3 regions of the Streptomyces sp. NPDC087428 genome follow, and region 1 is predicted to be linked to each of the others. Evidence: riboswitches for the same ligand, from Rfam matches in the RefSeq annotation. Region 1 holds a riboswitch; each other region holds the start of a gene.
What was found. A riboswitch is a leader RNA that binds a small molecule or an ion and turns the genes downstream of it on or off. The one in region 1 is predicted to bind cyclic di-AMP.
Positions count from the first base shown of each region.

Region 2: linked by a shared signal. The riboswitch ahead of ACIO3R_RS31365 (M23 family metallopeptidase) and the one ahead of ACIO3R_RS12370 (peptidoglycan DD-metalloendopeptidase family protein) in region 1 are both predicted to bind cyclic di-AMP.
Region 3: linked by a shared signal. The riboswitch ahead of ACIO3R_RS14190 (transglycosylase family protein) and the one ahead of ACIO3R_RS12370 (peptidoglycan DD-metalloendopeptidase family protein) in region 1 are both predicted to bind cyclic di-AMP.

Region 1 covers NZ_JBIUXR010000005.1:156,339-163,003, forward strand. Annotated here, with positions in the region: gene ACIO3R_RS12350 (STM4013/SEN3800 family hydrolase) at 1-510, shown strand, start outside; gene ACIO3R_RS12355 (STM4012 family radical SAM protein) at 507-1,880, shown strand; gene ACIO3R_RS12360 (STM4011 family radical SAM protein) at 1,888-2,769, shown strand; gene ACIO3R_RS12365 (SGNH/GDSL hydrolase family protein) at 2,784-3,629, opposite strand; gene ACIO3R_RS12370 (peptidoglycan DD-metalloendopeptidase family protein) at 3,813-4,772, opposite strand; cyclic di-AMP (ydaO/yuaA leader) riboswitch at 4,776-4,965, opposite strand; gene ACIO3R_RS12375 (tyrosine-protein phosphatase) at 5,399-6,211, shown strand; gene ACIO3R_RS12380 (DUF6126 family protein) at 6,240-6,416, opposite strand; gene ACIO3R_RS12385 (helix-turn-helix domain-containing protein) at 6,464-6,665, opposite strand, start outside.
Region 2 covers NZ_JBIUXR010000017.1:20,875-27,539, reverse strand. Annotated here, with positions in the region: gene ACIO3R_RS31385 (SPFH domain-containing protein) at 1-141, shown strand, start outside; gene ACIO3R_RS31380 (hypothetical protein) at 184-495, opposite strand; tRNA gene ACIO3R_RS31375 (tRNA-Met) at 835-908, shown strand; gene ACIO3R_RS31370 (PP2C family protein-serine/threonine phosphatase) at 1,138-2,286, shown strand; cyclic di-AMP (ydaO/yuaA leader) riboswitch at 2,590-2,743, shown strand; gene ACIO3R_RS31365 (M23 family metallopeptidase) at 2,755-3,930, shown strand; gene ACIO3R_RS31360 (aldo/keto reductase) at 4,047-4,991, shown strand; gene ACIO3R_RS31355 (PrsW family glutamic-type intramembrane protease) at 5,013-6,641, opposite strand.
Region 3 covers NZ_JBIUXR010000006.1:104,280-110,944, forward strand. Annotated here, with positions in the region: gene ACIO3R_RS14180 (septum formation initiator family protein) at 1-169, opposite strand, end outside; gene eno (phosphopyruvate hydratase) at 287-1,573, opposite strand; gene ACIO3R_RS14190 (transglycosylase family protein) at 1,848-2,585, opposite strand; cyclic di-AMP (ydaO/yuaA leader) riboswitch at 2,590-2,761, opposite strand; gene ACIO3R_RS14195 (transglycosylase family protein) at 3,074-4,018, opposite strand; gene ACIO3R_RS14200 (cytochrome P450) at 4,124-5,449, opposite strand; gene ACIO3R_RS14205 (nucleoside triphosphate pyrophosphohydrolase) at 5,481-6,443, opposite strand; gene ACIO3R_RS14210 (SurA N-terminal domain-containing protein) at 6,475-6,665, opposite strand, start outside.

The sequences.
Region 1 (6,665 bases):
TCGGGCCTGGCCGCGGCCGGCTACCGCACGGTGTGCATCGGCGGCGTCGGGTTCTTCAACCGGCAGGCACCGCTCGGCTCGGTGCTGCCCGGGATGTTCCAGGAGGCGCACTGGGAGCCCGAGTTCGGCGTCGCCTCCTGCACGTCCTTCGAGGCGCAGGTGACCCGCGCCGAACGTGTCGTCGAGCGGCTTCCCGCCGGACAACGGCTGTTCCTCTTCGTCAACGTCTCCGCGCTGCACCAGCCGAACTGGTTCCACCTGCCGGGGGCGACCCGCGACGCGGGTGACAGCCGCGCCACCCACGCCGCCGCGCTGGAGTACGTCGACGCCCATGTCGGCCGCCTCTTCGCCGCCGCGAGCAGCCGCCGCCGCGCGTTCGCCGTCGTCTGTTCCGACCACGGCACGGCATACGGCGACGACGGCTACACCGGTCACCGGCTCGGGCACGAGTCCGTCTGGACCGTTCCGTACGCCCATTTCTTCCTGGAACCGGGGGCCACCGCCCGATGAACAGTCCGCACTCCCCCCGCCGCACCCCCCGTCCGTACCAGAGCTACGTCTACGCCTATCCGCACAAGACGGCGTACGGCAGCCTGTCCGAGCACCCGGACGGGCGGCCCGCGCTGAGTGAGCTGTGGGCCGGGGAACGCAAGGACGCGCTCTCGCTCTATCTCCACATACCGTTCTGCGAGGTCCGCTGCGGTTTCTGCAACCTCTTCACCCGCATCGGCGCCCCCGACGAGCTCACCACCCGCTACCTCGACGCACTGGACCGCCAGGCGACGGCCGTGCGGGACGCGCTGGGCGACACGGAACCGGTGCGGTTCGCCGCGGCGGCCTTCGGCGGCGGAACCCCCACCTTCCTCACCGCCGGCGAGCTGGAGCGCCTGTGCGACATCGCGGAAAAGCGGATGGGCGCCGATCTCCGGTCGGTGCCCCTGTCCGTCGAGACATCGCCGTCGACCGCGACGGCCGACCGGCTGGCCGTGCTCGCCGACCGAGGAGCGACCAGGATCAGCATCGGTGTGCAGAGCTTCGTGGAGGCCGAGGCACGTGCGGCGGTCCGTCCGCAGCGCCGTGCCGATGTGGAGTCGGCCCTCGGGCTGATCCGGGACGCCCGGATCCCGGTCCTCAACATCGACCTGATCTACGGCATCGACGGACAGACCGAGGCGAGCTGGCGCACCTCGCTGGACGCGGCCCTCCAGTGGCGGCCGGAGGAGCTGTACCTCTACCCGCTGTACGTACGTCCGCTGACCGGTCTCGGCAGGATCGCCGGTTCGGCCGCGGCCGCGGAGTCCGCCTGGGACGAGCAGCGGCTGCGGCTGTACCGCGCGGGCCGCGATCACCTCCTCGCCCACGGCTACGAGCAGGTGTCGATGCGGATGTTCCGCCGTGCCGACGCGCCGCGGGCCGGTGGTCCGGACGACTACGCCTGCCAGACCGACGGCATGATCGGCCTGGGCTGCGGCGCCCGCTCGTACACCTCTGGGCTGCACTACTCCTTCGACTACGCCGTGGCGACGGGGAAGGTGCGGGAGATCATCGACGACTACACGGCGACCGAGGACTTCTCGCACGCCGAGGTGGGCCGCTACACCGACGGCGGCGAGGCGCGCCGCCGTCACCTCCTCCAGTCGGTCCTCCAGGCCGAGGGGCTGCGGCTGCCGGAGTACCGGGAGCGGTTCGGCACCTCCCCCGACGAGGACTTCCGCGAGGAGCTGGCCCTGTTCGAGGAGCGGGGCTGGCTCGATCCGGGCGGGGCGGCCGCAGGGCTGCTGCGCCTGTCGCCGGAGGGGCTGGCGCACTCCGACGCCCTGGGCCCCGACCTCTTCTCCCCCGCCGTGCGGGCCGCGATGGCCTCGTACGAGCTGAAATGAGCCCCTCATGGACCTGACGATCCTCTACCGCGGTCCGCTCGCGTCGTGCGATTACGACTGCCCGTACTGTCCGTTCGCCAAGCGGCGCGACAGCCGGGAGCAGCTGCGGGCCGACCGGGCCGCGCTGGAGCGGTTCACGGCGTGGGCGGCGGCGCGGACCGACGACCGGATCTCGGTGCTGTTCACCCCGTGGGGCGAGGGGCTGGTCCGCTCCTGGTACCGCCGGGCGCTGGTCGAGCTGGCCCGGCTGCCGCACATCCGCCGGGTGGCGATCCAGACGAACCTGAGCGGCCGTACGCAGTGGCTGGCCGCGGCGGGCACCGCGGGCCGGGACAAGATCGCGCTCTGGTGCACGTACCACCCGGGCCAGACACCGTACGAGCGCTTCCTGGCCCGGTGCGGGGAGCTGGCGTCGCTGGGGATCCGCCACAGCGTCGGTGTGGTCGGTCTTGACAGCCATCTCGAAGAGGCCCGGCGGCTGCGGGCGGCGCTCCCCGAAGAGGTCTACCTCTGGGTCAACGCCGCGGAGGGGCAGAGCTACACGGACGAGGAGGCCGGCCGGTGGACGGAGATCGACCCGCTGTTCCCGTACAGCCGTCACCCGCACCGTTCGGCCGGGCTGCCCTGCCGGACCGGTGAGTCGGTCATCTCTGTGGACGGGGACGGGACGGTGCGCCGCTGCCACTTCGTCCGGGCCGAGCTCGGCAATCTCTACGACGGCAGCTATCTGGCGGCCCTGGGCCCGCGGGCCTGCCCGCGGGCCGTGTGCGACTGCCACATCGGCTACGTCCACCTGGAGACGCTGCCGCTGTACGACGTGTTCGCCGGCGGCGTGCTGGAACGCGTACCGGCCCGGACGCCGCATCCCGTCGAGCGGGTGAGCCCCTGATCGCGCCGCACCCCTCAGAGCGGCAGCAGGTCCGGCCGCTTGGCCTCCACGTGGTCCCCCGAGGACTCGCCGCGCAGCCGGCGCCCGATCCACGGCACCAGGTACTCGCGGGCCCAGTGGATGTCGTCGCGCCGGACCTCCAGCGCTCCCCGCTGCGCCTGCGGCGGCCACACCTGGTCGGGGTCGGCCGGCACGTCGAGGCCGAGGACCTGGGCGGCGCGCAGCGCGACCCGGGTGTGTCCCTCGGGCGACAGGTGCAGCCGGTCGCCGTCCCACGCACGCCGGTCCTGCACGGAGCGCAGCGACCAGAGGTCGAGCACCGGGCAGTCGTAGCGGTCCGCGATGGACCGCACATGGGCGGTGTAGGTGGCGATCTTGCCGCGCAGATGGCGCAGCACGGGAACGCCGCGGGTGTCGAAGCCGGTGGTGACCATGACGGTGCCGACCGCTTCGGTCAGCTCAGCGACCGCGCGTTCGAAGCGCTCGGCGACGTCGTCGGGGTCGGTGCCCGGCCGGATGATGTCGTTGCCGCCCGCGCAGAAGCTCACCAGGTCGGGGGCGAGTTCCCTGGCTCGGGGCACCTGCTCCTCGACTATCTGGTCGAGGAGGCGTCCTCGTACGGCGAGATTGGCGTACCTGAAGTTCCCGTGCGCGGAGCCTGCCTCACGCGGTGCCGTTTCGGGGTCCGGGAGCTGGTCCGCGAGGATGACCGCGAATCTGTCCGCCCAGCCGACGAAAGTCCCGTCGGGGCCGAGATCGCCGACTCCCTCGGTGAAGCTGTCGCCAATCGCCGCGTACGACTCGATGGCGCCCTGCCGGTTGATGACGCTCTGTCGGATGTTTCTCGAATCGTTTGCCACAAGGGCATATCCTGCACCGTCGAATGTGACCTACGCGACCGTAATACGGGGTTGACGGGTGGTGAGATAGACCACCCGGTCAGGTTTTGGTAAAGGGGGAATAAGCAGAGGGACGGTGCGCCGCCGCGCACCGTCCCTCTCTGTATTGCTCCGGTCCGGCTCACCGGACCTGTACTGCCTGGATCAGACGTTGATCCCGTGCGACGCCAGGTAGGCGATCGGGTCGACGTCCGAGCCGTACGCCGGACCCGTGCGGATCTCGAAGTGCAGGTGCGGGCCGGTCGCGTTGCCGGTGGAGCCCGAGAGGCCGACCTGCTGGCCCGCGGTCACGGTCTGGCCCGCGGAGACGGAGAGCGAGGACATGTGGCCGTACTGCGAGTAGTGGCCGTCGGCGTGCTTGATGACGACCTCGTTGCCGTACGCGCCGCCCCAGCCGGCGGTGACGACGGTGCCCGAGGTGATCGCCTTCACGCTGGTGCCGGTGGACACGGGGAAGTCGATGCCGGTGTGGCTGCCGCTGGACCAGCTGGCGCCGGAGGCGCGGTAGGCGGTGGTGTGGTTGCCGGGAACCGGGTGGACGTAACCGGAGCCGGTGCTCTGCTCGGCCGGGGCCGAGGTCTCGTTGGACGCCTGGACGTCGGAGGAGGACGAGGAGTTGGAGGCCGTGGGGGCCTTCGACTCGGTCGTGGCCGGAGCCTTGGAGGGGGCCTTCGACGGGGTGGTGGCACCCGCGGAGGTGTGCGCGCCGGTGGTCGAGGCGTGGCCCCAGGCCTTGCCGCCGAGCGTCAGCTTCATGCCCGGGAAGATCAGGCTCGGGTCGTCGCCGACGACCTTGCGGTTGTCCTGGTACAGCTTCTCCCAGCCGCCCTTGAGCTTGTGCTCGGCAGCGATCTTCGACAGGTAGTCGCCGGAGACCACGGAGTACGTCTTGGTGCCGGCCTGCTTCTCCGCGACCGGCTTGGCCGCGGCGGCGTGCGTGGCGGCGGACGAGTTCGCGGTGGCGGGAGCGGCCTGCTCCGCGGCGCTGGCACCGGTGGCGCCGAGCAGCGGAAGCGCGATGACGGCTCCGCCGGCGCTCGCGACGACGACGCCACGGGCGATGGTGCTGGACTTCGGACGGCGGTGCTTACCCGGTATGGGCATGAAGAATTTCCTCTCCGGCGCCTACGAGGTGAGCTGTCGGGTTCGGGCTGGAGATGCCCGGTCGCGCCTGGCGCGACTTCACCCCGAGCCGGCCGGATCACTCCGGTCGGCGGCTTACCTGGTTCCCCCGCTCCTGCCACACGGTGAGTGGGTGCGAATTCCGGACGGCGGCAGGATTAGGCGTTCCATCCGGATTGAGAGCGAACGTAAGCGAGTGGGGACGGCGGAAACAAGCCACGGGTTCCACACCGGATTCCACTCCGGAATATCGGTGCGGAATTCCGGTCACACTCCGTGGATTACGGATCTTGGCTTTCCGCGCGGCGCACGGATTACCCATCCTGAGCGCCGCCACACACCGTCACGGATATGATCCCGCTCACGAGAGGGTGATCATCTCCCGTTCAAGCGGGGCATGTTCGACTAAAAGCCCTAATACGGACATGTCGCGTCCGCCGTTCGCGTCGAAGCTCCGGACCGGGACCCGCACAGGGGTCGGCGCAGGAGTCCGCGGGGGTCCGCACAGGGCTGTCGCCGAGACGATTACCCGGGTATCCGATGTCGTATCGTCACGGGAGTGGACCCGTCGGCGACACGCGTCGGCGGCAGAGCCTCCAGGAGTGACCGTGACGCAGCAGCTGCCGCAGACCCCGTCGACGGAACCCGAGCTGGCGGGGGTCCGTAATTTCCGCGACGTGGGCGGGCTGCCCACATCGGACGGCCGCCGGGTGCGGTACGGGCGGCTCTTCCGCAGCGGTCACCTGGCGGGCGCCACCGCGGAGGACGCCGCGTTCCTCGGAGGCCTCGGCCTCCACACCGTCTTCGACTTCCGCAATGCCGCCGACCTGAAGCTGGACGGAGCGGACGTCGAGCTGCCCGGCGTACGCCATGTGAACATCCCCCTCACCGACCCGGCGGACGGCACCGAGTTCTGGCGGATGGTCCGCGACGGCAACATGGACGAGCTGCGTGGCCTCCTCGACGGCGGCAAGGGGACCGAGCGCATGGTCGCCTCCTACCGGACGATCATCCTGGAGCGCACCGCTGAGCACAGCCGCGTGCTGCACGCCCTGGCCGAGGACAGCGTCCCGGCCCTGATGCACTGCGCGGCCGGAAAGGACCGGGCGGGGCTCTCGATCGCCGTCTCCCTGCTCGCGGTCGACGTCGGGCGCGAGGCCGTCGAGGCCGACTACCTCAAGTCCAACGACGCCCACCGCCGCTACCGGGTGCGCCGCAGCGACACCTCGGCGGCCGGGACGTCACCCGAGGTGATGGAGCTCCTCAGCCCGCTCTTCGGCGCCCACAGCGAGTACCTCGCCGCGGCCTTCGCCGCGATCGACGAGACCTGGGGCGGCACCGACCGCTACCTCTCCGAGGGGCTGAAAGTCACCCCAGAGACCCGGGAGCGGCTGCGCGAGCGGCTTCTCGACGACGCGTGACCGGCCGGCCGGGCCACCGGGCTCCCGGCTACTGGTTGTGCATCCCCACCGCGAACAGCAGATAGAGGAAGCCCGCGATGACGTGCCCGGCCACCAGATAGGCGAACAGCCTGATGACGAGCCCCCGCGGCATCCTGCTCTCCTGCGAGTCGGACTCCTTGTGCTTGGCCGGGGTGAGCGGGTCGTAGTTCTCGGAATCGGACATGACAGTCCTCTCTGGCGGCCGGACGTGCCGGCGGCGGGGACGGCGTCTCAGCGACGGTGGATGCCACTGCCGAGGCACAGCTCGGCGGCGGGGCTCTGCAGCAGGGTGTGGACGAAGAGCAGCTCGGCGCCCTCACGCTCCGGCGCCGCGATCCGGTGCGGGGTGAGCGAGTCGAAGTGCGCGCTGTCGCCGGGGCCGAGCTCGTGCACGGTGTCCCCGAGGGTCACCCTGAGGTGCCCCGCCAGGACG
Region 2 (6,665 bases), on a different contig from region 1:
GTCGGCCAGGGGCTGGCGATCCTTCAGTCGCTCCAGCGCGGCACGGACACGGGCGCGCCCGAGGACCACGACATGCGCGACCGGAACCAGGATCAGGGCTCGGACCGGGACCGGACGCCCCGGATCGCCGACGCGGAATGACCTGGCGGCCGGTTCCGGTCCCGGCTCTGCTGGGGGCTACGGCTACGGCTCCGGTACGGCGACGGGGGTCGCGGCCGCTGTCGCCGCCGCCTCCGCGCGCGCGGCCGACGTGACCTTCCGGTGGTGCGCGAGGATCCCTATGAAGCCCGCGAGGAACCCGCTGAACAGGCCGGACGCGGCGTGGTTGACCGCGTTGACCGCTTCGCTGTCCGGCATTCCGAAGATCGCGTAATTGACTCCCGCACTCATCACCGCCCCGATCGCTCCACCGATCACGCCACTGATGACGGCGCCGCGCAGCGGTGGGGCCACAGCGGCCGCGGGGACGGGGGCGGGAGTGAGCGGTGCGGTCATCGGCGGAGGCCCTCCAGACAGGCGGCGATGAGAGACCGGGAGCGGCTTGCGGGGCACGGTGAAGCGGGCGGCCCAGGGTCTGCTCGCACGGGCAGCCCACCGGTCCGGGGGATGCAGCAGATACCTTGCGGCAGAACACGTGTTCCTCGCAACACCTTCTCAATTTCAGCACTTTGGCGTTCTTGGCGCGGTCCGTTGGCAGGACGGTCGAGGGCGGGGAGCGGCGAGCGAGTGGGAGGGGGTGAGGGGAGGGCGTGGGTGAGGCGGACGGGGAGCAGGGGGGGCGTGCGCGGGGTGGTCATGAGTGCGTCGAACATGCCGTAGAGTTGTGTTTACCGACGCGGGGTGGAGCAGCTCGGTAGCTCGCTGGGCTCATAACCCAGAGGTCGCAGGTTCAAATCCTGTCCCCGCTACTGAAGAATCAGACCCGGCACGCATACAGCGTGCCGGGTCTGATTCGTTTGTGCGTGTGTATGCATGTGTGTGTTCGCCGGTCCATCGGCCCGTCGGCCGGTGCGACCCGCGCCGCGCTCCTACTCCCACTGGCCGCCGAGGAGTAGACCTCCGCCCGCGTTCCGGGAAGTCTGGGGGTGGTGCGCGGTACCGTCCGCGGCCCTGAGCGCACCGGGCAGGAGAGCACAGGTGGGGAAGCGGCAACAGCGGCGGGGGAGGCGTACCGACGAGATCCGGAACCGCCGGCTCGTCCGGGCGCTGCCCGGCCTGGTGATCACCGTCGCGTTGGTGTTCGACTTCTTCACCCCGCCCGCCTTCACGGCCGTCCCGCTCTTCGCCGCGGCCCCGCTGATCGCCGCGCCGTTCTTCTCGCTGGCGGGCACCATCCGGGTCGGAGCCGCCTCGATGGTGGCCATCGCGGCGCTGCGGCTCTACCACGGCTCCCTGTTCCAGGTCGTGCCGTCCATCGAGCTCCTCACGGTCTTCACCGTCTCCGTGCTCGCGGTCTTCATCAACGGTGTCGTGCGCCGCAGCAACGAGCAGTTGGCCTCCGCGCGGGTCATCGCGGAGACCGCCATGCGCGCGGTGCTGCCGACGCCGTCCGACCGGATCGGCGGGCTGTACGTGGCCGCGCGGTACGAGGCGGCCCAGGCGGACGAGTTCGTCGGCGGCGACCTGTTCTCGGTCACGGACACCCCGTACGGGGTGCGGCTGGTGGTCGGGGACGTGCGCGGCAAGGGGCTGGACGCGGTCGAGGCGGTGGCGGTGATCATCGGCGCGTTCCGGGAGGCCGCGGAGCAGGAGCGGTCGCTGGAGGGGGTGGCCCAGCGGCTGGAGCGTGCGCTGGCGCGGGAATCGAGCAGAAGCGGCGGCCTCGACGCGGTCGAGGGGTTCATCACCGCCGTCCTGGCCGAGATCCCGCCGGGCGCGGCCCGGGTGCGGATCGTCAACCGCGGCCACCCCGAACCGCTGCTGCTGCACTCGGACGGGGCGCTGGAGGTGCTGCGGCCCACGCTGCCCGCGCTGCCCCTGGGGATGGACCTGGGCGTGTGGCCGGACCGCTCCGACGAGTGGGAGCTGCCCGCCGGGGCGACGCTCCTCCTGTACACGGACGGCCTCTCCGAGGCGCGGGACGCCGCAGGGGTCTTCTACGACCCCGCGGAGCGGCTGCGCGGGCGGATCTTCCCGGGGCCCGAGGAACTGCTGTCGGCGCTGACCGATGACGTACGGCTGTACACCGGTGGGGTGACGACCGACGACATGGCGCTGCTCGCGGTCGCGCGCCCCACCGAGGGGCAGTCGGAGCGGCGCACGACCGTGAAGATCGTGGGTCTGTAGGGCGGTACCGGGTGAAGGCGGAAGGGCGGACGGGGGAGAGCGTGCGGGGAAGTGGGGAAGAGGCCACGGCCGATGCCACCGTGCGTAACCGTAAGGAACCCCTCCGCATAACATTTGACGCAACGTCAGAAAACAGATAACGATTGAGGGGCGATCAACTCGCCCGATTCCACCCGGTTGTGTCCCGTAAAGTCCAGGCCAAAGACGGGAATGATCAGTTGGAACGGCTTGGAATCGGACCCGTGTGTCTATTAACGTTCGATAACGCAGCGCGGTTGTCCCAGCCGCCGTCAGAGGCGGCACCGTGCGCGAGCGCCGAATTCCGCAAGGGAACCGGGGAACCACCTACATGGGGTGAATCGGGCATCTCTGTCTCGTCGAGAGACGGAGGAACCCGTAGGAGACCTTCCTGCTCCGAACCCGTCAGCTAACCCGGTAGGCGAGAAGGAAGGAAAGGAGTGCGCCCCAGTGGCGTCCAACAAGCCTGCCCCCGAAGCCCCCTCCCGGTTCGCACCCGAACACGGAAATGACTTCGGAACCGGGCCCGGTGCCGTCTACGGCACCCACCACGGAACCGCCTACGGGACCGACCACGGAACCGCTTACGGAACCGGTCGGGGCAGCGAGTTCGGCAGCGGCTTCCCTGCCGAGGAGGCCGAGCCCGGCAAGGCGTGGGAGGAATGGAACCCCACCGAGGAGTCCGTCCGCCCCGTACGCGGCAAGCACCGCGTCGCCAAGCAGCGCAACGGTCTCGCCCGTAGCTCCACCGTTCTCGGCGTCGGTGTCATCGCGGCCGTCGGCGCGGGCGGCATGGCCTCCGCGCAGAGCAGGCCGCCGGTCTCCATCTCCCTTCCCGACGCCATCTCGGACAAGCTCCCCGAGGCCAAGTCACTGCCGGGCGTCGGCGCACTGTTCTCCAGCGGGTCCGAGGCGGAGACTGCCGGGACCGAGACCGCTTCCGCCCCGCTGACGACGGCCGGCATCACCACCACCGAGGCCGAGCAGGGCACGACGGACGCCGGCGAGGCGCTCCGCGCCCGCATCCTCCAGCAGGCCGAGCAGCAGCAGGACTCCGCCGACGCGGAGGCCAAGGCCGCCCAGGAGAAGGCCGCCGCGGAGAAGGCGGCCGCAGAGGCGAAGAAGCAGCAGGACGCCGCGGAGGCCAAGGTCGCCGCCGCGAAGAAGAAGGCGGAGGCAGAGGCCAAGAAGAAGGCGGAGGCAGCTCGGCTCGCCAAGCTCGCCGCCAGCTACGCCATCCCCACCTCCTCTTACACGATTACCTCGACCTTCGGCGAGGCCGGTTCGATGTGGTCCTCCGGCTACCACACGGGCCTCGACTTCGCCGCTCCGACAGGTACCCCGATCAAGGCCATCCACACCGGCACCGTCAAGTCGGCCGGCTGGTCCGGCGCTTACGGCTACCGCACGGTCCTGGAGCTCGACGACGGTACGGAGCTGTGGTTCTGCCACCAGTCCTCGATCGGTGTCGGCGTCGGCCAGAAGGTCACCACCGGGGACACCATCGGGCGCGTCGGCGCGACCGGCAACGTGACCGGCCCGCACCTCCACCTGGAGGTCCACACCCCGGACGGCACCGGGATCGACCCGATGACCTGGCTGCGCGCCCGTGGCCTGACGGTCTGAGCGGACTGAACCCCGGCAGTCCTGACGCTCACCCCCCGACGTCAGGGCTGCCGGTCCGCTGCCGTAGCTGTACACGGCACGGAATAGCGGAGGCGGGGGAACGGGTTGTTCCTTCCATGACTTCTCTCCGCAAGCTCGGATCGTCCAGCCTTCAGGTCTTCCCCCTCGCCCTCGGCGGCAACGTCTTCGGCTGGACCGCCGACGAGGCGCAGTCCTTCGCCGTGCTCGACGCGTACGCGGCGGCCGGCGGCAACTTCATCGACACCGCCGACGCGTACTCCGCCTGGATCCCCGGCAACGAGGGCGGCGAGTCGGAGACCCTCATCGGCAAGTGGCTCGCGTCGCGGGGCAACCGTTCCGACATCGTCGTGGCCACCAAGGTCGGCGCCCACCCCTCGTACAAGGGACTCTCCCCCACCACCATCAAGGCCGCAGCCGAGGAGTCGCTGCGCCGCCTCGGTACCGACCACATCGACCTCTACTACACGCACTTCGACGACGAGACGGTCCCGGTCGAGGAGATCATCTCCGCCCTGGACCAGCTGGTGAAGGACGGCAAGGTCCGCGAGATCGCCGCCTCCAACATCGGCCCGGAGCGGCTCCGCGCCTCGCTGGACTTCTCCGAGCGCGAGGGACTGGCCCGCTACGTGGCCCTGCAGCCGCACTACAACCTCGTCTCCAGGGACACCTACGAGGGCGAGCTCCAGGACACCGCTGCGGGTGCCGGCCTCGCCGCCGTCCCGTACTTCGCCCTCGCCTCCGGCTTCCTCACCGGCAAGTACCGCCCCGGTACGACCGTGGACAGCGCACGCGCCGGAAAGGCGGGCGAGCACCTGGAGTCGGAGCGCGGACGGAAGGTCCTGGCCGCGCTCGACACGGTGGCGCAGGAGCGGAACGCCGAGATCGCGACCGTGGCGCTGGCCTGGCTGGCCGCCCAGTCGACCGTCGCCGCCCCGCTCGCCTCCGCCCGGACGGTCGAGCAGCTGCCCGCGCTGGTGGCCGTCGCCGATCTGCACCTCACGGACCAGGAGCTGACCGAGCTCACCGAGGCATCCGCCTAGAACCGTTCGCCGGCCCTGGCCCTATTGATCCGGGTACTGATCCGGAGGGCTGTGGGGCGCCGGGCTGTGGAGCGGCGCGTCGTACGGGGGCTGTGTGTACGGCTGCCCCGCGTACGGCTGCCCCGCGTACGGGGGCTGGCCGTACGGATGCGTGGGGTGCGGATACGCGGGGTACGGGTGCGGGGCGTGGCTGCCGTTGGGCTGGTACGCCCTGTTGCCCTGGTATCCCCCGTACCCCTGGTACGGCCGGGGCGGCGGAGGGGTGAACCGGGGGCGCGGGCGCCGCGTCGCCTGCGCCGCGTACGCCAGGGCGGGACCGGCGACCTCCCGGCGCTGCCACAGGTGGTGCAGCAGCTCCAGCTCACGTTCGGCCAGGTCCGGGCCCGCCGTGCCGCGGCGGGCCTGCCGGCGCAGAAAGGCCAGCGACGTCGCGAACGACTCGTACTCGGCGACCGCGCGGGCCGCCGCCTTGGCCTGTGCCTTCGCCCGGTCCCTGGCGTGGGCGGCGACCGGGGCCGGTACGTGGCCCTGGCGGCCGTGAGGGCCGCCTCCCGCTGCCGCCGCCCACCGGCGTGCCGCGTCCCTGGCCCTGCCGCGGGCCCGCATCGAGGACAGGGCGAGGGGTTCGGCGGGGGAGAGCCAGCCGGCCGCGGCGTAGACGGGCAGCTCGACGGCCAGCGTGCGCAGCTCGCGCCGGCGGGACCAGATCGCCAGCCAGGTCACCAGGCCGAAGGCCGGCACCATGAACAGGCCGTACACCGCGTAGAAACCGTACGGGCCGAACGTCGACGAGCCGTTCCACAGGGCGTGCATGCCCATCGCGAGGACCAGGCCGAGCACCGGCAACGCGAGGCGGCGGAAACGCTGGTGGCGTGTGCTGCTCGCGGCGATCCCGAAGCCGATGCCGGTCATGACGGTGAACAGCGGATGCGCGAACGGCGACATCACCGCCCGTACGAAGAACGTCGCGACGGTCACCGACACGAACCCCGAGCCCATCTGCTGGTCCTCGCCGAAGGCGTTGCCCAGATAGAGGATGTTCTCGGTGAAGGCGAAGCCGGTCGCGGCGAAGCCGGCGACGACCACACCGTCGACGATCCCGTTGAAATCCCGTCTTCGGAACAGGAAGAGCAGCAGCACGGCCGCGGCCTTGGCGCTCTCCTCGATGACGGGCGCTATGACCGTGGCGCCGAGGGTGTCCGCACTGTCCGGGTCGGCGGTGGCCGTGGCGATCCACTGGGTCGCGAAGGAGTTCGCGAGGATCGCGACGAGGGCGGCCGCACAGGCACCCCAGGCGAAGGCGAACAGCATGTTGCGCCACGGGCCCGGCTCCACCCGGTCCAGCCAGCGGAACGCCGTCATCAGCAACGGGACCGGCAGAACGGCCAGACCCAGACCGACGAGGAATCCCTGAGTGCCCGTCTGGTCGCGGACCAGCGCGAGGATCACCAGACCGCAGAGGGCCAGCACGGTGAAGACGGCGACGACGCGGAGCGTCCTGCTCCGCCACAGCATGCCGACGCGCCGCGGCCGGTAACGCCACTGGCCCCGCTCCGGCACGGCAGCCAGGATCTCGCCGACCCGCTGCTGCTCAAGCACCGGTACGGCCGGCTGCGACTGCCGCTGCTGCTGGACAGAACCGTCGGACACCCCACGACCCTAACCAGGTGGACT
Region 3 (6,665 bases), on a different contig from region 1:
CGACGACCAGGGAGCAGACGACCAGCGCCAGGAAGGCCGCCCGGCCGGTGAGCCGGGAGCGTTGCGCCTGGCGGCGGTTCTGGGACCTGTAGACGCGGGCTGCGGTCTGCTCTCCGAGCAGCCTCAGCCGGGTCGCGGTGGAGAACCGGTCCCGGTCCTTCGCGGCCATGTCTCCGCCTCCCCATTACGCACGTCCGTCCCCGCACACGGTACGGGACCGAGTGCGGGGACGGACGGAGGCCGGGGCGTCGGTCCCGGCCGGGCTTGTCAGCCCGTGCTGTCTTCGTCAGTTCGCGGAGCGAAACCGCGGGAACGCCGAGCGGCCCGCGTACACCGCGGCGTCGTCGAGGATCTCCTCGATGCGCAGCAGCTGGTTGTACTTGGCGACACGGTCCGAGCGGGCCGGGGCGCCGGTCTTGATCTGACCGCAGTTCACGGCGACCGCGAGGTCGGCGATGGTGACGTCCTCGGTCTCGCCGGAACGGTGCGACATCATGCACTTGAAGCCGCTGCGCTGGGCCAGCTCGACGGCGTCCAGGGTCTCGGTCAGCGAACCGATCTGGTTGACCTTGACGAGCAGGGCGTTGGCCGAGCCCTCCTCGATGCCGCGGGCCAGGCGCTCCGGGTTGGTGACGAAGAGGTCGTCACCGACGATCTGCACCTTGGCGCCGAGCTTGTCGGTGATGACCTTCCAGCCGGCCCAGTCGTCCTCGTACAGCGGGTCCTCGATGGAGACCAGCGGGTACGCGTCGACGAGCTCCTCGTAGTACTCGGTCATCTCGGCGGCCGAGCGGGACTTGCCCTCGAACTCGTACGTGCCGTCCTTGTAGAACTCGGACGCGGCGACGTCGAGCGCGAGCGCGATGTCCTTGCCGGGGACGTAGCCGGCTTCCTTGATGGCCTCAAGGATGAGGTCGAGCGCGGCGCGGTTGGACTCCAGGTTCGGCGCGAAGCCGCCCTCGTCACCGAGACCGGTGGACAGGCCCTTGGTCTTCAGGACCTTCTTCAGCGTGTGGTAGACCTCGGCGCCCCAGCGCAGGGCCTCGGAGAAGGACTCCGCGCCGATCGGGGCGATCATGAACTCCTGGATGTCCACGTTGGAGTCGGCGTGCGACCCACCGTTGAGGATGTTCATCATCGGGACGGGCAGCAGGTGCGCGTTCGGGCCACCGAGGTAGCGGAACAGCGGCAGGTCCGAGGCCTCGGACGCGGCGTGCGCGACGGCGAGCGAGACGCCGAGGATGGCGTTGGCGCCGAGCGAGCCCTTGTTCTCGGTGGCGTCCAGGTCGAACATGGCCTGGTCGATCAGCCGCTGCTCGGTCGCGTCGTAGCCGACGAGCTCCGGGCCGATCTGCTCGATCACGGCGAGGACCGCCTTCTCGACGCCCTTCCCGTGGTAGCGGTTGGGGTCACCGTCGCGAAGCTCAATGGCCTCGAACGCACCGGTGGAGGCTCCGGACGGAACAGCAGCACGGCCGGTGCTGCCGTCGTCGAGGCCAACCTCGACCTCGACCGTGGGGTTGCCCCGGGAGTCGAGGATTTCCCGGGCTACGACGACGTCGATGGACGGCACGAGGCATCTCCTTCTGGGATATGACGCTGGTTGTGCAGGGTCACTTTGGCCTTGCGACAAGAGCCTAACCGGCGCGGCCGTGTCAGTCGGCCGCGCGCCCGTCCCCTGGGACGAAAAAGGACCCAAGAGCGGTCACAGCAGGGCAAACGGCCAGAAATTTACTGGTCAGTAACTACAACAGTTGAACAATCAACACGGAAAGCGGTGAGCCCCGGCCCGGCCGCACGGGGGGAGGTGCGGCCGGGCCGGGGCGGTCAGCGAGGAGAGTGCTGAACTACTTCACCAGGTGGAGCTGCTGGCCCGGGAAGATCATGTCGGCGTCCGTGACGATGTCCTTGTTCAGCTTGAACAGCTGCTCCCAGCCACCCTTGACGTTGTGGTCGGCCGCGATCTGGCTCAGCGAGTCGCCGGTGACGACCTTGTACTCGCCGTCACCCTTCTTGACCTTCTCGCCGGTCGGGGTGGTGACGGTCTTCTTCTGCTCCGCCTCGGGGGCGGTCGAGCGGTCCGAGCGGTTGGTGGCGGGGGCCTCGGTGCGCTCGGCCTTCTTCGGCTCGGCCTGCTGGGCCGGAGCCGACTCCTGCTTCGGAGCGGTCTCGGTCTTGGAGGCGGTGTCGACACCCGGGTCGACACCGTCGTTGCTCAGGTTGCCGGCACCGGCGCAGGCCCAGGCACCCGGTCCCTGCATGGCGAGGAGCTTCTCGGCCACGGCGATCTGCTGGGACTTGCTGGCCAGGTCGGCGCGGGCCGCGTACTGCGTACCGCCGGCGGCGGCCCAGCTGGACTGCGAGAACTGCAGACCGCCGTAGTAGCCGTTGCCGGTGTTGATGGACCAGTTGCCGCCGGACTCGCACTGGGCGACCGCGTCCCACGTGGAGACGGAGGCCGCGGAGGCGCCGGTGGCACCCATCAGCGGCACGGCGATGGCGGCACCGGTCACACCGGCGAGCGTGGCGATACGGACGGCCCTGGACGGACGGCGGTGCTTGTTGCCCTTGCTGTTAAGCAGCATCGAGACTTCTCCTCACCGACGCCTACGAGGTGAGCTGTCGGGTTCGGGCCAAGTGAGTTGCCCGGCCGCACGTCCTAGCGCACGACTTCACCCCAAGCCGGTCCTGATGCGTCTCGCGACGATCCAGCCCGGCACTTACCTGGGTCCCCCGCTCCTGCCTACGGCGCTTTACGCGTCTGTTCCCTTCGACCGACGGCAGGATTCGGCGTGACGATCGACGGGGCCCGCGGTGCGAGCGGTTCTGACCGTAAACACACGCCACCCCGACATTCAAAGAGGGACATACCGGATAAACAGCCCTTACTTGTATCTGAAAAACATACATTTGCGCAGGTCGGAAGGGATGCGGAGGGAGCTCCCGGACAAGATGCGCCAGTTCACACGAAGAGACCCATGTCTCACTTAGTCAAAAGTGGGACATAGGCCTCTTAAGTACCCCGGATTTGAGGCGATTTCAGTTGTTGATCAGACCGCTCCCGCGGCCGCCCTCATCCGGCCTTCACGCCGAGATCGAGGCTCTGGCCAGGAAGGATGAGGTCCGGGTCGGAACCGACCGCCGCCTTGTTGGCCTCGTACAGCCCGGTCCAGCCGCCGGGCAGCTTCTGCGCGTCAGCAATCGCCCAGAGGTTGTCGCCCGGCCGGACGGTGTACGTACCGTCAGCAGCCGGTGCGCCCTTGTCCCGTGCGTCGGCCTCGCCGCGCGAGGCGTGCCGCCCCGCGTCCCGGTCACCGCCGGTCCCCTCCGGGGCCGGCGCGCCGCGGTGCCTGCCGCCCGTCTCCCCGCCCGAGGAGGACCCGCCCGGGGCGTCCGAGGGGCCGGTCGCACCGGAGGAGCCGGATGCCGAGGGCGTGGCGGACGGGGAGGCGGGGGCGTCCGGCGTACGGTCCTTGTCGGCGGTGTCGGCCGTGGCGTCGTCCGACGGGGTCCTCGTCGCGCCCTCGGACGCGTCGTCCGCCGGGTCGGCGCTCTCTGACGGGTCGGCACTCGCGGCCGGATCCGCACTCTCCGACGCGTCGGCGGACGGAGCGTCACCCGGGTCGACGCCCGGCAGCGACCCGTCCGTGGCGAGGCCGGAGATGACGGCGCAGCTGGGCCACGCCTTGGGCCCCTTGTCGCCCAGGACCTTCTCCGCCACGGCGATCTGCTGCGAGCGGCTGGCGAGGTCCGCCCGCGGGGCGTAGGACTCGCCGCCGTAGGACTTCCAGACCTCCTGCGAGAACTGCAGGCCGCCGTAGTAGCCGTTGCTGAGGTCGGCACTCCACATGCCACCGCTCTCGCACTCCGCGACCCGGTCCCAGGTCGAGGCGTCGGCGGCGTGCGCACCGGCCGCGCCGAGCAGCGGGATGGCAATGGCCGAGCCGGTCACGCCTGCGGCGACGATGATCGCGGGTGCCTGCCGAGGGCGACGGTGTCTGCCGTTCGCGGAGCCCATGGGAATGCCTTCCGTGTGACTGACGAGTGACGGGTGAGTCGAACGGTGAACCTAGCGGGACTCGAACGTGTGTCACAAGTCGATGCAGCGGAGATCACGTAAAAGTCACAGAGTTGACAGAGTGTCACCTTCCCCGGGAGCGGACCCACGGGCGGGCCCGGGGGTGAACTCCACCGGAAGCGTCCGCAGTCCACGCATGATGAGCCCGCCACGCCAGCGCAAATCGGCAGGTTCCACCGCGAGTCGCAGGTCCGGAAGGCGTTTCAGCAGCGTGGCGAGGGCTGCCTGGCCCTCCAGCCGGGCGAGCGGTGCGCCCAGGCAGTAATGGATGCCGTGCCCGTAGCCGAGGTGCTGATTGTCACGCCGCGCGAGGTCCAGCGTGTCCGGGTCACCGAAGCGTCCGGGGTCACGGTCGGCGGCCGCGAGCACCACGAGGACGGGGTCCCCCTCGGCGACCCGCTGCCCGCCGACCGTCAGCGCCTCGGTGGCGAACCGCCAGGTCGCCAGCTCCACCGGACCGTCGTACCGCAGCAGTTCCTCGACACCGGTGGCGAGCAGCTCCGTCTCCCCCGCCGCCAGGGACCGCTGGAGCCGCTCGCGCTGCTCCGGGTGGCCCAGCAGGGTGTGGACGCCGTTACCGATCAGATTCACTGTCGTCTCGAAGCCGGCGAACAGGAGGATGAAGGCCATCGCGGCGGCCTCGTTCTCGGTCAGGTGCTCGCCGTCGTCGCTCGCCCGGATCAGTCCCGAGATCAGGTCGTCCCCTGGGTTCTCGCGCTTGCGGTGGATGAGTTCGAGCAGATAGCCGCGCATCTTCTTCACCGAACGGGCCACCCCGCCCCTGGGGCCGCCGCCGTGGCGGATCATCATGCCCGCCCAGTCCCGGAAGTCGTCCTGGTCCTCGCGCGGGACGCCGAGCAGGTCGCAGATCGCGTAGATGGGGAGGGGGAAGGCGAACTCGTGGATGAGGTCCGCCTCCCCCTTCTCGATGAAGGAGTCGATGAGGCGGTCCGTCAGCTCCTGCACGCGCGGCTCGAACTCCGCGATGCGCCGGGGCGTGAACGCCTTCGAGACGAGACGCCGCAGCCGGGTGTGGTCGGGCGGGTCGATGTTCAGCAGATGCGTCATCAGCTCCGCCTTGCGCTCGCCCGGGATGCCCGTCCGTCCCTTGGCGTGCGCCGGCTCGGCGTGGTGCGCCGGGTTCTTGGAGAGCCGGGCGTCGGCGAGGGCCTGCTTGGCGTCCGCGTACCGGGTGACGAGCCAGGCCTCGACCCCGCTGGGCAGCGTCGTGCGGTGCACGGGGCTGTGCTCGCGCAGCCAGGCGTACGCCGGGTACGGATCGGTGGCGAACTCCCACGTGAAGAGTTCGGGGGCGGGGGTGGAGCCGTGGGCGGGGCAGCCGGCGGGGGCGTCGGCGGGTAGGTCGTTCACCCCCCGACGTTAGCCGCTGCCCCGTACCGGGCTATCCGTTGCCCTCCGCCGCCCTGATGGCGTCCCGGTAGGCGCGGCCCGCGGCCCGCAGGGCGGCCTCCGGGTCGGTGCCGTCCTCCTGTGCGCGCACCGCCAGCTCCAGGAGCCGGTAGCCGATGCCCTCGCCGTGCGGCAGCGCCACGTCGAGTCCGGCGGTGCGGGCCCGGCCGGCCAGTTTCGCCGCGAGTGCCAGGGCGGGCTGGCCGAGCGGCACCCCGTCGGTGACCGACTCGCGCCGCTTCTCGATCGCCTTGGTCCGCAGCCAGTGCGCGTGGACGTCCTCCGGGGTCTCGGCGGTCTCGTCGCCGAAGACGTGCGGATGGCGGTGGATCAGCTTCTCGACGAGCGTGGCGGCGACGTCGTCCACCGAGAACGGCTCCGTCTCGTCCTCCTCGGCGATGCGCGCGTGGAAGACGACCTGGAGCAGTACGTCGCCGAGCTCCTCGCGCAGTTCCTCGCGGTTGCCGTCCTCGATCGCCTCGACGAGTTCGTACGCCTCCTCGATGGCGTACTTGGCGAGGCCCTCGTGGGTCTTCCCCGAGGTCCAGGGGCACTCGATCCTGATCCGGTCCATGACCTGGACCAGGTCCAGCAGCCGGGCACCCGGCAGGTCGTACGAGCCGGGCAGCAGCTCCAGGTTCGGCATCCGCACCCGCCCCGAACCCGCCAGTCGCGCCAGCCCGTCGGTCAGCGGCTGGTTTCCCTCGCCGCCGCTGAGCACCACCACGGTCCGGCCTCCGGCGCAGGCGCCGACGAGCTCCGGTGCGCCGGGGACGGCCGGCTCCACGGTGATGCCCGCCTCGCGCAGATACGGCAGCTGTGGCTGGTCAGGCTCGGCGCACAGCACCCGGTCGGCGGCGTGCAGCGTCTGCCAGGCGGGCCAGGACAGCAGTCCCGGCGCGACCCGGTGGCTGGCGGTGAGCAGGACGATACGGCCGGGGTCTTCAGCGTTCACGCTGCGAATCTACCCGGCCGCCCGGCCACTGCTACGCCCCGGCCTCCGCGGGGGCCTGGGCGGGCTTGGTGACCTGGTTGATCCAGGGGGCCTTGTAGTCCGCGAGCTGGATCTGCTTGTTGTTCCAGGTGCCGTAGCGGGGGTTGACGTCGACCTTCAGCGCCTTGGACGCCTTCGTCAGCGCGTCGCCGAGGACCTTCGTGCCGGCCGGGGTCGACGGGT